DNA from 3 places in the Dechloromonas sp. A34 genome. Region 2 is predicted to be linked to each of the others. Evidence: riboswitches for the same ligand, from Rfam matches in the RefSeq annotation. Region 2 holds a riboswitch; each other region holds the start of a gene.
What was found. Region 2 has a riboswitch for cyclic di-GMP ahead of NQE15_RS09100 (hypothetical protein). Riboswitches for the same ligand answer to the same signal wherever they lie in the genome.
Positions count from the first base shown of each region.

Region 1: another riboswitch for cyclic di-GMP. It lies ahead of NQE15_RS24065 (DUF1631 family protein); the one in region 2 lies ahead of NQE15_RS09100 (hypothetical protein).
Region 3: another riboswitch for cyclic di-GMP. It lies ahead of NQE15_RS18025 (HD-GYP domain-containing protein); the one in region 2 lies ahead of NQE15_RS09100 (hypothetical protein).

Region 1 is NZ_CP102486.1:2,387,513-2,392,043, forward strand. Features, by position in the region: gene NQE15_RS11965 (aspartate kinase) at 1-690, shown strand, start outside; tRNA gene NQE15_RS11970 (tRNA-Ser) at 743-835, shown strand; partial or broken gene NQE15_RS24065 (DUF1631 family protein) at 919-3,116, opposite strand; cyclic di-GMP riboswitch class I at 3,271-3,369, opposite strand; gene NQE15_RS11985 (HDOD domain-containing protein) at 3,422-4,261, opposite strand; gene NQE15_RS11990 (DUF5610 domain-containing protein) at 4,425-4,531, opposite strand, start outside.
Region 2 is NZ_CP102486.1:1,803,169-1,807,699, reverse strand. Features, by position in the region: gene NQE15_RS09115 (patatin-like phospholipase family protein) at 1-610, shown strand, start outside; gene nhaR (transcriptional activator NhaR) at 607-1,506, opposite strand; gene nhaD (sodium:proton antiporter NhaD) at 1,673-2,956, shown strand; cyclic di-GMP riboswitch class I at 3,126-3,223, shown strand; gene NQE15_RS09100 (hypothetical protein) at 3,231-3,791, shown strand; gene NQE15_RS09095 (aldehyde dehydrogenase family protein) at 4,192-4,531, shown strand, end outside.
Region 3 is NZ_CP102486.1:3,603,936-3,608,466, forward strand. Features, by position in the region: gene NQE15_RS18020 (TetR/AcrR family transcriptional regulator) at 1-486, opposite strand, end outside; gene NQE15_RS18025 (HD-GYP domain-containing protein) at 791-1,924, opposite strand; cyclic di-GMP riboswitch class I at 2,119-2,208, opposite strand; gene NQE15_RS18030 (EAL domain-containing protein) at 2,330-4,531, opposite strand, start outside.

The DNA.
Region 1 (4,531 bases), 580 kb from region 2:
GTCTACACGACCGACCCGCGTGTCGTGCCGGAAGCCAAGAAGCTCGACACCATCACCTTCGAAGAAATGCTGGAAATGGCCAGCCTCGGCTCCAAGGTGCTGCAGATCCGCTCGGTAGAATTCGCCGGCAAGTACAAGGTCAAACTGCGCGTTCTTTCCAGCTTCCAGGACGAAGGGGAAGGTACGCTGATCACTGTTGAGGAAGACAAGAACATGGAACAACCGATCATCTCCGGCATCGCCTTCAACCGCGACGAAGCCAAGCTGACTGTCCTCGGTGTGCCGGACAAGCCGGGCATCGCCTACCAGATTCTGGGTGCCATTGCCGACGCCAACATCGACGTCGATATGATCATCCAGAATGTCGGTCATGACAGCACGACAGATTTCTCGTTTACCGTCAATCGCGGCGAATATGCCAAGGCCCAGTCTATCCTCGAAACGGTCAAGGCTGAGCTTGGCGCCCGCGAAGTGACTGGCGACAACAAGATCTGCAAGGTCTCCGCCGTCGGCGTCGGCATGCGCTCCCACCCCGGTGTGGCCAGCAAGATGTTCAAGGCACTGGCCGATGAAGGCATCAACATCCAGATGATCTCCACCTCCGAGATCAAGATTTCCGTCGTCCTCGACGAAAAATATCTGGAACTGGCCGTTCGCGTTCTGCACCGGACGTTTGGTCTCGATCAGTAAGGTTTGACCAAAGGGCGCGGAGGCTATATCATCCGCGCCTCGTTGCAGGCAAGGACACGTGGCCGAGTGGTCGAAGGCACACCCCTGCTAAGGGTGCATCCGGGCAAAACCTGGATCCAGGGTTCGAATCCCTGCGTGTCCGCCAAAAAACGAGCAAACAAGCGCCTTTCGGGGCGCTTTTTTGTTTCTGTGATCTGACTGCGGAGCTCAGCGAAATTTGTCGACTGGTCAGGCGGCCTGCAGAATGTCGATGGTACGCGTCAGCGCGCGATCGAAAATGGGTTCGGTGGGTACAATCCTGACTTCGCCGCGCTGCATTTGCAGGCTCATGGCGTCGGGCGAGACGGCAAGGGCGTGCGGCGATTGCGGGTTGGTGAACAGGAATATGCCTCGTTGCGGGCTAATCCATGAAAGCCGATAGCGAATGGCGCTCCCGTCGGGCTGCTGGTATTCAACCCAGTCGCCGCGCTGCAGGTCCTCGACTTCATGGCTGGCAAGCTGCTCTGATACGGGGAGCTTTACCGATATGCTCTCGACCGTGACCTCGCCATCGCCGAGCGCCTGGCTGGTAAAGCGGGGCTCACTGATCGCTGGGGGTAATGCCGGTTCCGCAGCGGCGTCCGACGGTGGTGGTTCCGTTCCCCGCAGGGCCGCTGCATGAAGCCGGAAGAGGGCGTCGAGCAGGGTACGGCGTCGTTCGCCTTCCACCTCCACGCGGTCGAAACCCACACTCAGCTGCTTGATCAGCATTGGCAGTTGGCGGGCCAGGGCCTGGCGTTCTGGAACGTCATTCTTTGGCTGAACACTCTCAACCAGAGCGCCAGCCGTCGCCAAGGTGTTTTCCCACGCCGTGCTGCCGGGGCCTTCCTCCAGGTGGACACGCTTCAGCAGAGAACGCCACTCATGATCGAGCAGATCGCTTACCACCCTGGGTAAGGGGCTTTCCAGCCAGCGCTGCAGTTCGCTGTCGACCGCCATGTCGGCCAGTTCGTCCAGTTCGCGCTGGACGACCAAGAGTGCAGCGCGCGTTACATTGCCGGATGCCGCATCCTCGTACCCGGCCAGGAAGTGCTCGAGATCGTCACAAAGCGTTTCGAAGAGGGCCGTGTCCTGCTTGAAGTTGTTGTGTATGTTGTCAATGATTTCGGCGATCTTGGTATAGATCGGGTCGTCGCGACCGACTTCCCGCCCCAGCGCAACGCTGCCCTGGAGATGAGATCGAGCAGGCGGCGGGTCGGATGTGCCTTGCTCGAAAAGAAGCTTCGGTCCAGCATCGCGACCTTGAGTACCGGAATCTGCAGTTTGCCGACCAGGGCCTTGATCGGGTCGGAAATTTCGCGGTCGTCGAAAATCATGTCGAAAAGCATGGCGACAATATCGACGGTAATGGCATCCAGCTGACCAAGGCTTTGGCCAATCTCGCTGGCGCGGAAGTGGTACAAAACGTTGGCGCTGCCATCTGCCGAGGACTGGGGCGTGAGCGTGCCCTGTGCGGCATGCTGCAAGGCTTCCAGTGAGGCCCAGACATGTGTGGCGGGGGCTGCTGTGCCTGCCATCGCTTCCATCGGACCTGCTGCGTTGCCTGTCGCCGGCATTCCCGGCATAACTCCGGCCGGGGACGCGGTCGCGGGGGTGTTGCCTGAACCAGTGACCAGACGCTGCAGCATCGCGAACATGTCGCCGCCGGCATTTTTTTTCGTTGTCTCCTTGCTGGGATCGTGGCTGGCGGTCCGTCCGTAATCCCGTCTCAGATCGGGCAGGACCTTGTGCTGCAAGAGTTGGGCATTGATGGCGTGAAAGATCGGCCCGATGTGATCGTCGACTAGTGCGTCAAAAATGTGCCACAACTCCAGCCGGCTGTGCAGATCGAAATCCACTTCCCGCAAGGCGCCGCGAAGGGCGCGAGTAAGAACCTCGGGAGCCGCCGGATTTTCGGTCTCGGCGCCTCTTTCCTTGCCAATCAGGTAATTGAAGCGGCGACCCAGGGCATAGAGTTCACCTTCGCATTTGTTGTCGAGTCGGCGAGCCAGAGATTTCAGGGCGAGCTCTTCGTCCATCTCGCCATACTCGACGATTTGCATCTCCTCGAGGAGGATATTCCCAGAGCCAGAGGCCGTGCTATGTGTCCCACGCAAAACCGTATCGAACTCGCGCCCCCAGTGAGCTGCCAGAAGTCCCTCGAGGCGACCGCCTTTCTCGCTCAGTGCGTCGTTAAGACGAAGGAGCATGCGGCGTTCGTCGGAGTCTTTGGCGATGTCGGCGCGCTGGAGCAGAGTCTCGCTGGCCTTTTGCAGCATTTCCCGTAACGCTTCGCGCAGTCGGCGGGCAGCCAGATCCCGGCATTCGAGCAGGATACGATTGGCCGAGGCAGTCACATGAGGACCACCCGGTTGAAGATTGATTACATTGCTGTAGGCCGTTGCCATGACTCGCTCCCTTCGTCGCAGACAGAATACGACGATGCTGCACCTCGATCAAATCGGGCCTGTTCAGCAAACCAACGAAAGCGAAAGAATCAAAAACGCGCTGCCATCTGCGCAATTGGCAATCGCACGAATGTGGATTGTCAATTCCGCCTAGCCTGGCGGTCCCGCTGTCGTGGGGTGCATCCCTTGGATACGACCCGTTAGACCGGTGACTTTGCGTCCCCATCTTTCGAAGGGTTTGCCTTGATACAGTTAGGCCACAAAACGATTCTAGATCATTTCCAGAAAAATCAAACCCCTATATATCAAAGTCTGAGAGAGGCAGCTATAGTATTTAGTTCCTCGCTTGACTCCTCAAGTACTGCGGCAAGTGCGTTATCGGCGATGACCTGCCCGGCCAGGGCAAGCATTTCCGAATGTTCGCTGCTCGATATGGCCGGTTGCAATGGGTTGGTGATGGGCGTCAGGCAATTGGCAAGAAATAGTGTGTCGGCCAGACTCTTCGGGGGTAATGTCACATTCCCTTGCCATTGGGCCCGGACGGCTGTTGCAATGTCGTCCGGGACGGCAAGGGCACGCAATACGGCGTCGCCGACCAGTGCTTCTCCGCCTGCTGCCCACGTTTCGTTGCCGCCGATGTCAATGAGATCGGGGTAGGCGGACGCCCGAGAAATCAGATAGAAACCACCTACCTCATGGACAATTCCGGCAAACATGGCCATGTCTGGATTCTGATGGCTGACCCGTCGTGCCAGTACGTAGCAGAGGGCTGCAACGTGGGAACTGTGCTCCCATAGGCGCGACGCGAGGGTTTCGTGTGCCGCCGTTGGTGTTGCTGAAATCTGCCGCATGATCAGGCCGGTCGACAAGGCGCGCACCAGATTGATGCCGAGTCGTGTCACGGCAGAGCGGATATCCGATATCGGTTTTCCGGAACGGTTGAAGGCCACCGAGTTGGCAACGGCGACAATCCGGGATGCCAGCAAGGGCTCTGCCTGGACAACTTTGGCCGCCTTCTCGAGATGAATGTCCGGGTCATCGAGCGCCAGGCGAACCTGTAGGGCGACATGGGCATGGGTCGAAAAGACCAGTTCCCCCTGTTCCACTTCGGCGATCAGTTTACGGAGCGACTCTTTGCTTTCCATTGCCGGTATCTCTGTCCATGAGCATTTGGGCGTGGTCGGTTACCGGTCGACGCCTGCGCAGACGGCCTTTCCATCGTCCAGAAGGGCCATGGTAAGCGAAGATGCAGACGATGCGATAGCTCTGCACTGCTTGTCCGGATTTGTTCCCTGCTAATCGAGGCTTCTAAGCGTCGTCCGGATTCTTCGTTGGCTGGCCGCCGCCCAATTTGCTGGCGAGAAACTCGTCGTAGCCCTTGCTGACCAGTTCGTAGGTTTTCATAACGCCGCTTT
Region 2 (4,531 bases):
TTTCGATTCCCATCAGTGCCGCCTCGGCCCCGAGCACATCCTGGCCAGCGGCGCCCTGCCCCCGGCCTTTCCGCCGGTCGAAATCGACGGCCGCCTGTATTGGGATGGCGGCATCTATTCCAATACCCCGCTCGAATGGATTCTGCGTCAGCCGCGTATCCATTCGCTATGCCTGTTCGCGACGCTGTGGCAGCAGGACGACCAGGCGCCACAGACGCTGCGCGACGTCCTGCGACGCAGCAAGGAGATCCAGTATGCGAGCCGGGCCGATTCGCTGATTGCGATCGAGAGTGAACTGCACCAGTTGCGTCATGCCGTGAACCTGCTTAGCTACGAACTGGCCGAACTGAAGCCCCAGTCGCCGCTCCGCGAGCTGGCCCGCCTGGGTTGCGGCAGCGTTTTTCATCTGGTCTACCTCCAGGCGCCGCGCCTGTCCGGCGAGGATCACACCAAAGACATCGAGTTCGAGGCCGGCCGGGTAGCCGAACGCCGGGCCGCCGGCTTTGCCGACACGACTCGCGCCCTGCGCGAAAAACCGTGGGAGAAAGAAAAGGTGGCGCGCGCGGAAGGCATCGTGGTGCATGACTTCTCGGTGTCCGGGGGAAACTAGCCGGCGGCCGACAAGCCCATGCGCTGGGCCGACTGCGTGACGGCCAGCACGCAGGGGTGGGTTAGCCGACGCTCGACGGAGATGGCGAAATAGCTGACCTGAACCTCGTCGATCCGCCCGACCACCGCCAATTCGCCGGCCGCAAGAAATTCCTCGACCGCGATCGAGGGGACCGGAAAGACCCCGACCCCGGCCTGGCCGAAGGCCGCCATCAGGGCCGTATCATCGAACTCGCCGACCACCCGGGCGCGGATACGTTTTCTTTCGAGCCAGGGTTGCAGCGCGGCGCGCAGGGCGGAATCCTCGCCCGGCAGCAGCACCGGCAGCACATTCAGGCAGGCCGGAAAGGGCGCCGGGTTGTCGGCCAACAGGCGCTTGGCGGCGAGAAAGGTCAAGTCCGACTCGAGCAGGCGATGGTTGTACGCCCGCACGCTGAACGAAGGCGGGATGGGTCCATCCGAAATCACCATATCGAGCTGATGGATGGCCAATTGCGCCAGCAGGCGGTCGAGTTGCCATTCGCGGCAGACGATGCGGGTCGAATGCTCGCCGTGGATGGCCGGCTGCAACAGGCGGCAGGCCAGGGATTTCGGCACCGCATCCGAAACGCCGACCCGGAATTCCGCCGGCCGGCCCTTGGGATGATGCTTGATCATCACCTCCAGCTCGGCGCTCAGGGCGAAAAGTTCGTCGGCGTATTCGAGGGCCATCTTCCCCGCCTCGGTAAGGACGATGGAGCGTCCCTGGCGCGCGAACAGCTCCGTTCCCAGACTGGCTTCGAGCAAGCCGATCTGGCCGCTCAGGGTCTGCGGTGTGACATTGATCGCCTCGGCAGCACGCGCCACGCTGCCGGCCTTGGCCACCTTCCAGAAATAGAACAGATGCTTGTGGTTCATGGGCCGCCAAATTCATCGAGAAAAACGCATGATTAAATGAAATAAATCGAATTTATTTTACTCGCCGACTGCGCTACTGTATGCGCCCGGCGCGAGCACGGCCAGCAATTGCCGACGCTCGCGACGCGTCCGCCCCCTGTCACCCGCCCTGCCAAAGGTTGTCGAAATGCTCACTGCGATTGTTGTCGTCTTCGTCATCGCCTACGCCGCGATTGCGCTGGAACACCCACTAAAGATCAACAAATCGGCATCGGCACTTTTAGGTGCTGGCCTGCTGTGGACCATCTATGCTTTGGCGATGGGTGATCACCACCTCGTCGGTGAGCAACTCGGCGAATCCCTGATGGGCACGGCCCAGATCGTCTTCTTCCTGATGGGGGCGATGACCATCGTCGAGGTGGTCGATGCTCACAACGGCTTCGAAGTGATCACCAAGCGCATCCGGACGGCGAATCTGTCGTCGCTGATGTGGCTGGTTGGTTTCGTCACCTTCTTCCTCAGCGCCCTGCTCGACAACCTGACCACCACGATCGTGATGATCTCGCTGATGCGCAAGCTCCTCGCCAAGCACGACGATCGCCTGTTCTTCGCAGGCATCATCGTCATCGCGGCCAATTCGGGCGGCGCCTGGTCGCCGATCGGTGACGTGACGACGACGATGCTGTGGATTGGCGGCCAGATCACGGCGCTGGCCATCATCAAGGGCGTTATCCTGCCGTCCCTGGTCAGCCTGATCGTACCCTTGGGCATTACGGCCTACGCCTTGCGCGGCCGCCAGGTGGAATCGCCGGAACTAGTCGACGACGACCATGGTTTGCGCACCACCGAATTCGAACGCAATCTGATGTTCTTCATGGGCCTGGGCATCCTGGTGGCCGTACCCGCCTTCAAGACGATCACCCATCTGCCGCCTTTCATGGGCATCCTGTTCGGCCTGGGCATCCTCTGGCTGGTCGGCGATCTGGTGCATCGCCACAAGGAAGACGAGTTCAAGCAGCACCTCACGCTGGCCCATGCCCTGAGCAAAATAGACATGAGTTCCCTGGTCTTCTTCGTCGGCATCCTGCTCTCGGTGGCGACGCTGGAACATACGCATATCCTGACCGCACTCGCCCAGTGGCTCGACCAGACCGTCGGGCGACAGGACGTCATCGTGCTGATCATCGGCATGGTCAGCGCCATCGTCGACAACGTGCCCCTGGTCGCCGCCTCGATGGGCATGTACAGCCTGACCGACTTCCCACCCGACCATTTTCTCTGGGAGTTCCTGGCCTATTGCGCCGGCACCGGCGGTTCCATCCTGATCATCGGCTCGGCCGCCGGCGTCGCCGCCATGGGGCTCGAGAAAATCCATTTCTTCTGGTACGTCCGCAAGATCAGCGGACTGGCCCTGGTCGGCTATTTTGCCGGGGCAGGTGTCTATCTCGTTCAGCATCAGCTGCTCACGTAACCGGAGCTCGACCGCCTTGCGAAGTAAAAGTCAAGCCAGAGCATCGACATATCGCCAATGAAACATTGACGCAGATCAACTTTGTTGCAAAAATCGTAACCATAGTGTTTTGGAATAGCAAAACACCATAAGGGAGAATGAGTTCAAGCGCCGACTTGAACTCGCTCAAATCCGAAAAAGGCACACCCGACCGAAAGGCGGGTTCGCAAAGTCACCGGTCTACCGGGAGAAGCCCTGGCTTCACCCCACGACAGCGGGATTGCCGGGGTTACGCATGCGCGTCGTTCGCCACGTTGTTCGTTCGTTGCTGCTGTTCGCAGCACTCGCTGTCTCAAACTTCAGTTTTGCCAATATCGACAATCCCCTGGCTGATGGCCCGCGCTGGGCCTGCTGGTACGCGCCGACCACGCTCAGCGTTCAGTGTTTGCTGATTCATGCCCCGACTCAGGGCATCGAGCTACGGGCTACCGAAGTGGCCAGCCGGATCGACCGTCGCCTGCCGACGCTGGTCCGCATGATCTGGGGCAGCCCCGAGCAACTGGCGGGAACCCACATCAGCATTCCCTTGATGACCACACCCTACGAGATGGACTTTGTCGGGCAGCTGGCCAAGTCGGTGATGTGCGGCGCACAGAAGGATTGTTCGATCCATTTCGACGCCAACACCGATGGCTTTGCGCCAGTCCGCGCCGCCGCCCTGGAGTCGGGCAGCAGCGAATCGGAAATCCTCGCCGAAATGAATGCCCAGGGTCTGGCCCTGGCCCTGGCCCTGGCCCCGAGCGAAGTGGCGGCCTCAGCCAATAACAAGAAGCGCAAACGCGGTTTTGTAAGCTAAGGCGCCGCGCCGGCCTTGGGTCGGCCACGCAAACCGCTGACCGGAAGGCATTTTCGCCGCCACGCCGCCCCCGGCACGTCCATTTTCCCGCGTAATTCAGCACTCCGCCTGAATCAGGCCCGACGCTCCCGTGTTGCCCGTGCACGATCTGCTCAGCATTGGAACAGTTGCTGAGCAATTGATCACCGGCCGCCCCACCCCCTCCGCCACGACTCGGCCGACAAATCGACAAGTGGATGATTTATTTGAGATTTCAATATTGCGAACCGGCAGCCGGGCGGCTGGCATACGGCATGCACCTTATCTGGCAGGACACACGGCAGGGCGCCGGTTCAGATCGAACCAGTTCCTTCCCCTCGAATCAACCCGTTAGCAACCTCATAAATTTCAGGAGACATATATGCTCTACGCAGCCCCCGGCACCGCTGGCGCCAAAATCGCTTACAAATCCAAGTACGACAATTTCATCGGCGGCAAGTGGGTCGCTCCGGTCAAGGGTGAGTACTTCAGCGTCATCACCCCGATCAGCGGCAAGCCATACACGATGGCCGCCCGCTCCACCGCCGAAGACGTCGAACTGGCGCTCGACGCAGCCCATGCCGCTTTCCCGAAATGGGGCAAGAGCGATGCCACGACCCGCTCCAATATCCTGCTCAAGATCGCCGACCGCCTCGAAGCCAACCTCGAACTGCTGGCCTATGCCGAGACGGTCGATAACGGCAAGCCGATCCGCGAAACGC
Region 3 (4,531 bases), 1.8 Mb from region 2:
CCAGACGATCTCGGCCTTGGGCACCTCGGGCAGCGCGCGGAACAGCGCTTCCTTGTAGCGATCCATCACCGCCTGATATTCGTGGGCCAGAAAAGCGCGGATGAATTCCGAGGGCTCGGTCAGCGTCCGGCCGAGCAGGCGCAGGAAGGTGACCCCGCCGCGCTTTTCGTCGCCCGCCATGCGCAACAGCGTGCCGAAGAAGCCGTCGACGATCTGCGAAGGTTTCAGGGGCTTGTCGGCCGCCTCGGCTTCCATCTCGTTCAACACCCGCATCCGCTCCTCATTCAGCCAGTCCAGACGACGGCGGAACACCTCCTGCATCAGTGATTCCTTGGAACCGAAGTGATAATTCACGGCCGCCAGATTGACCCCGGCGTCACCGGTGATCTGGCGCATCGACGTCCCTTCGTAGCCGTGCGCCATGAACAGGTGCTCGGCAGCATCAAGAATGCGCTCGCGGGTATCGACAGATCGGACTTCAGCCATGATTGCTCCCTTGTAATTCATACGTTCGTTTTAATCATAGAAAAAAGCTTGGGGCAATGCAAGCGTTTTCTATCTTTGTGGAAATAACTGAATGAAAACCTGAGCGGAGGCGCTTGAGCCTGAATTCGACAAACTCGACCACTGGCTTCGCTCAGGCAATCGCGGTTCGCAATGCTCAAGCAGCCCGGGGGTGCTCGACCATTCGCGAAGGACGCGGCCTCCGGAAACAGGAGGACTTAAAGCGGTGGGCGAAGGATAGTTCGGCGGAGTCGGCTACTCGATCCACCGGAAAGGCGGTCGGCGACTATTCCAGAACGGAGATCAGTGGTGCCAGAAATGCCTGTTCATCCAGCGCCAAGGCATCGGCCCGCAACTGCAGGGTACGGGAGATATTGCGCAGCCGCCAACCGGTTTCATGGACGATGTGATAGACCTCGCCACAGAACGCGCCCTCGTCGCCAGGGGTGTAAGTTTGCAGCAGGGAATCCACTCCGGTGGCTCGTAGCGCCTTGCGCACGTTGTGGCAGACGTTACCGGCCATTTGCAGGAGGTCGTGCACCTTGCCCGAGGCACTCTGCAGGAGTTCAAGCACCTTCTGCTCGACCTGATCGAGCTTGAACACGACGTCGCGGGTCTGCTCATAGCAAGGCTGATCGCCATGGCCAAATGATTCAGCCAAATCCCGCAGCGACGTGCAGATGTAGGCCTTGAGCACCGGATTGAATTCTTCCGGGATGAGCCTGATGGCCAGTGTGGCCTGGTAGGCCGCCCCTTCGCCGCCCCGTTCGATGATCGCCGCCATGGCATCGGCGGCCGCCAGAATCGAGCCGATCGGTGAAATCTTCTCCTTGGTCAGCATGAAGGGATAGCCGCTGCCATCAAGCCGTTCATGATGCTGGCCGATGCCCTGGCCCACCTCTTCGCGCAGTTTGCCGATTTCCAGCGCCACCATATGGCTAACCTTCGGATGAACCGCCACCGAGGCCCATTCCTTGGCGGTCAACGGACGGTCAGCGTGCAGCAAATCCGGGTTCACGTACAGAACACCCAAATCATGCAATAGCGCAGCACTCAGCAACAGTTCGGTATCCATCGAGGAGAGTTGGGCATATGCCGCAAAACCGGCGCATAGCGCGATGGTGTGCAATTCGTGCGAATACTCATCGCCGCCACGATTGCCGTAGGCAGCGGCCAACAACAGCTTCAGGGCGCTCGGCAAGCGCACCAGGCGCAGATGTGACAAAGAGGCAAAGGCGGCCTTGCTGCTGGCCAGGTGACAGAGAATCGGGTTCGCCAGGATGATTTTTTGGCAGTCATCGGCCACATCGCCGGTGGTAATGCCATTCTCGACCTCAAGCGTCAGCTCAAGCGGCGTCCGCAACTTGCGGCTGGCCAGTCGCTCCTGCAGGCTCCCGGAAATCTTGCCCCCTTGGCCCACAGCTTCACTCCCTGACTGTCGTAGATATCGTCCGATGCGATCACATCGTTCGTTTCGGTCAATGCCATGATCTTGCCAAGGCAGTGATTGTTTACGCTATTGAATGCACTCATGAGACATCTGTTCAGTTGGTGTTGCTCGTTAGACACGGGGACACAACTGACAGAGAGTGAACGGTCAAGCACAGGGGAGTACTTGGCAGCCCCGCTATCTTTGACCTGATGGGGTCAGAGGACCGGTGGCTTTGCGTCCTCGCTTTTCAGTCGAGTTTGCCAGTACCCACACTACTTTAGTGGCAAATTGCCAGCTTGACAAATATCAAATTAGCCCACGATAGCGGTCAAATTTATGCAATTTGGTTTGCCTTGGCAACTATTCAGTTTCCCGTGATTGTTACGACTTAACTTAAGTGTTGCGCTGGCGAATAAAGGCGATGACTTCATTGGCCGGCACCGGCCGACTGAAAAGAAAACCCTGCATCAGATCACAACCCCTGCCCCGCAGATATTCGCGCTGCTCGTCCGTTTCAACGCCTTCGGCCACGATGCGCAGGCCGAGATTGTGGGCCAGGCCGATGGTCGCATCGCAGATCACGGTACCATCGGCGCTCTGCCCGATCTCCTCGACGAAGCTGCGGTCGAGCTTAAGCAAGTCGATCGGGAACAGGCGCAGGTAACTCAGCGATGAATAGCCGGTTCCGAAATCGTCAATCGCCAGACCGATCCCCATATCGTGCAGGATATCGAGGATGCGGACGGTTTCCGCCGGTTGCTGCATGGCCACCGATTCGGTGATTTCGAAAACCAGATCGGCGGGATTCAGCCCGAAGGCGTCGATGGCGCCTTTGGCCAGGATCGGCAAGTTGCCGTTACGCATCTGGATGGCGGAAATGTTCACCGCCATCCTGACGCCGTAGATACCGGCCGCGCGAAAGTCCGCCAACTGCTTGCAGGCGGCCCAGAAGACCCACTCGCCGAGCGGCTGGATCAAGCCGCTCTCCTCGGCGATGCCGATGAATTTGCCAGGCAACAGCATTCCCCTCTCGGGGTGCTGCCAGCGTACCAGCGCCTCGACCCCGGCCACCCGCCCGCTGACGGTGTCGAGTACTGGCTGGAAATGCAGACAGAACTCGTCACGCGACAAGGCCTGGCGCAGCCCGTGCTCGATCCCCAGTCGTTCGAGCGCCGCATCGTTCATCCTCGAATCGAAAAACTGGAAATTGTTCCGGCCTGCGGTTTTGGCGTGATACATCGCGGCATCGGCATTTTTCAACAAGGTGTCGGCGTCGTCGCCGTCGGTCGGGAAAATGGCGATTCCGATACTGGGCGTGGTGAACAGGTCGTGACCTTCGATCGAGTACGGATCGCCAATGTTGCCGACCACCTTTTCGGCCACTTTCGCCACCGATCCGCTATGTTCGATGCCGGACAGCATGATGACGAACTCGTCGCCACCGACGCGTGCCACCACATCGCTGTCACGCACACTTTCGGACAGGCGCTTGGCGACCTCGACCAGCATTTGGTCGCCGACATGGTGGCCGAGGGTGTCGTTGACCGCCTTGAAGCGATCGAGATCGACGAACAGCAAGGCGACCCGCGACCCGTCACGCCGCGCTGCCGACAGCGCCTGATCGAGCCGCCCTTTCAGGCTGAAGCGATTGAGCAGGCCAGTCAGCACATCGTGATGTGCCATGTGATAGAGCTTTGCCTCGACCGCCCGCTCTGAAGTGACATCGGTAAAGTGGGCGACGTAATAGCGAATGGTACCGTCCTCGTCGCGAATGACCGATATCGACATCCATTTCGGATAAACACCACCATCCTTCCGGCGATCCCAGATTTCCCCCTGCCAGAATCCACGCTCGGTGATGCTCTGCCACATCTGACGGTATTCGTTCTTCGTCGTCCGCCCCGCCGACAGAAAGCGCGGGTTCTTGCCCAGCGCCTCCTCCGGCAGGAAACCGGTGAGCCTGGTGAAAGCCGGATTGATGGTAATGATGTTGTTGTCGGCATCGGTGATCAGGATTGCCTCGCCGCTGTACTGGAAGGCGCTGACCAGCAGTTGCATGCGCGCTTCCATCTGATGCTGACCGGTGACATCCTGCGAGGTGCCGATCACGCGCAGCGCCGTGCCATCCTCGGCATATTCCGGCTCGCAGAACTCCTGAACATACTTGACCCGACCGTCCGGCAACAAAAGCCGGTGTTTCAGGGATACCTGGCGATGCTCCTGAACGGATTCGTTCAGTGCCTTGTCGACCGTCGCCTGATCGTCCGGATGAACCCTGGCCATGAAATCGTCGTAATGCGCCCCGCCGGGCACCGGCTCGACTTCGAAGATCCGGTAAAGTTCGTCCGAAGAGGTTACGACCCGGGTCGCCAGATCGATTTCCCAACTGCCGACCTGGGCGATTCGTTGCGCCGCTTTCAATTGATCCTGATGGCGATGCAAGGCATCGGCCGCCAGCAATTCCCGTTTCTGGGCTCGGAACAGCCAGACTAGGACGATGCCCAGACACCAGAACAAGCCCAGGCCAAGGCCGCCGACAATCAGCGAGCGCTGCCGCCAGGCAGCCATTATGTCGGCCTCGGACAATCCGGCCAG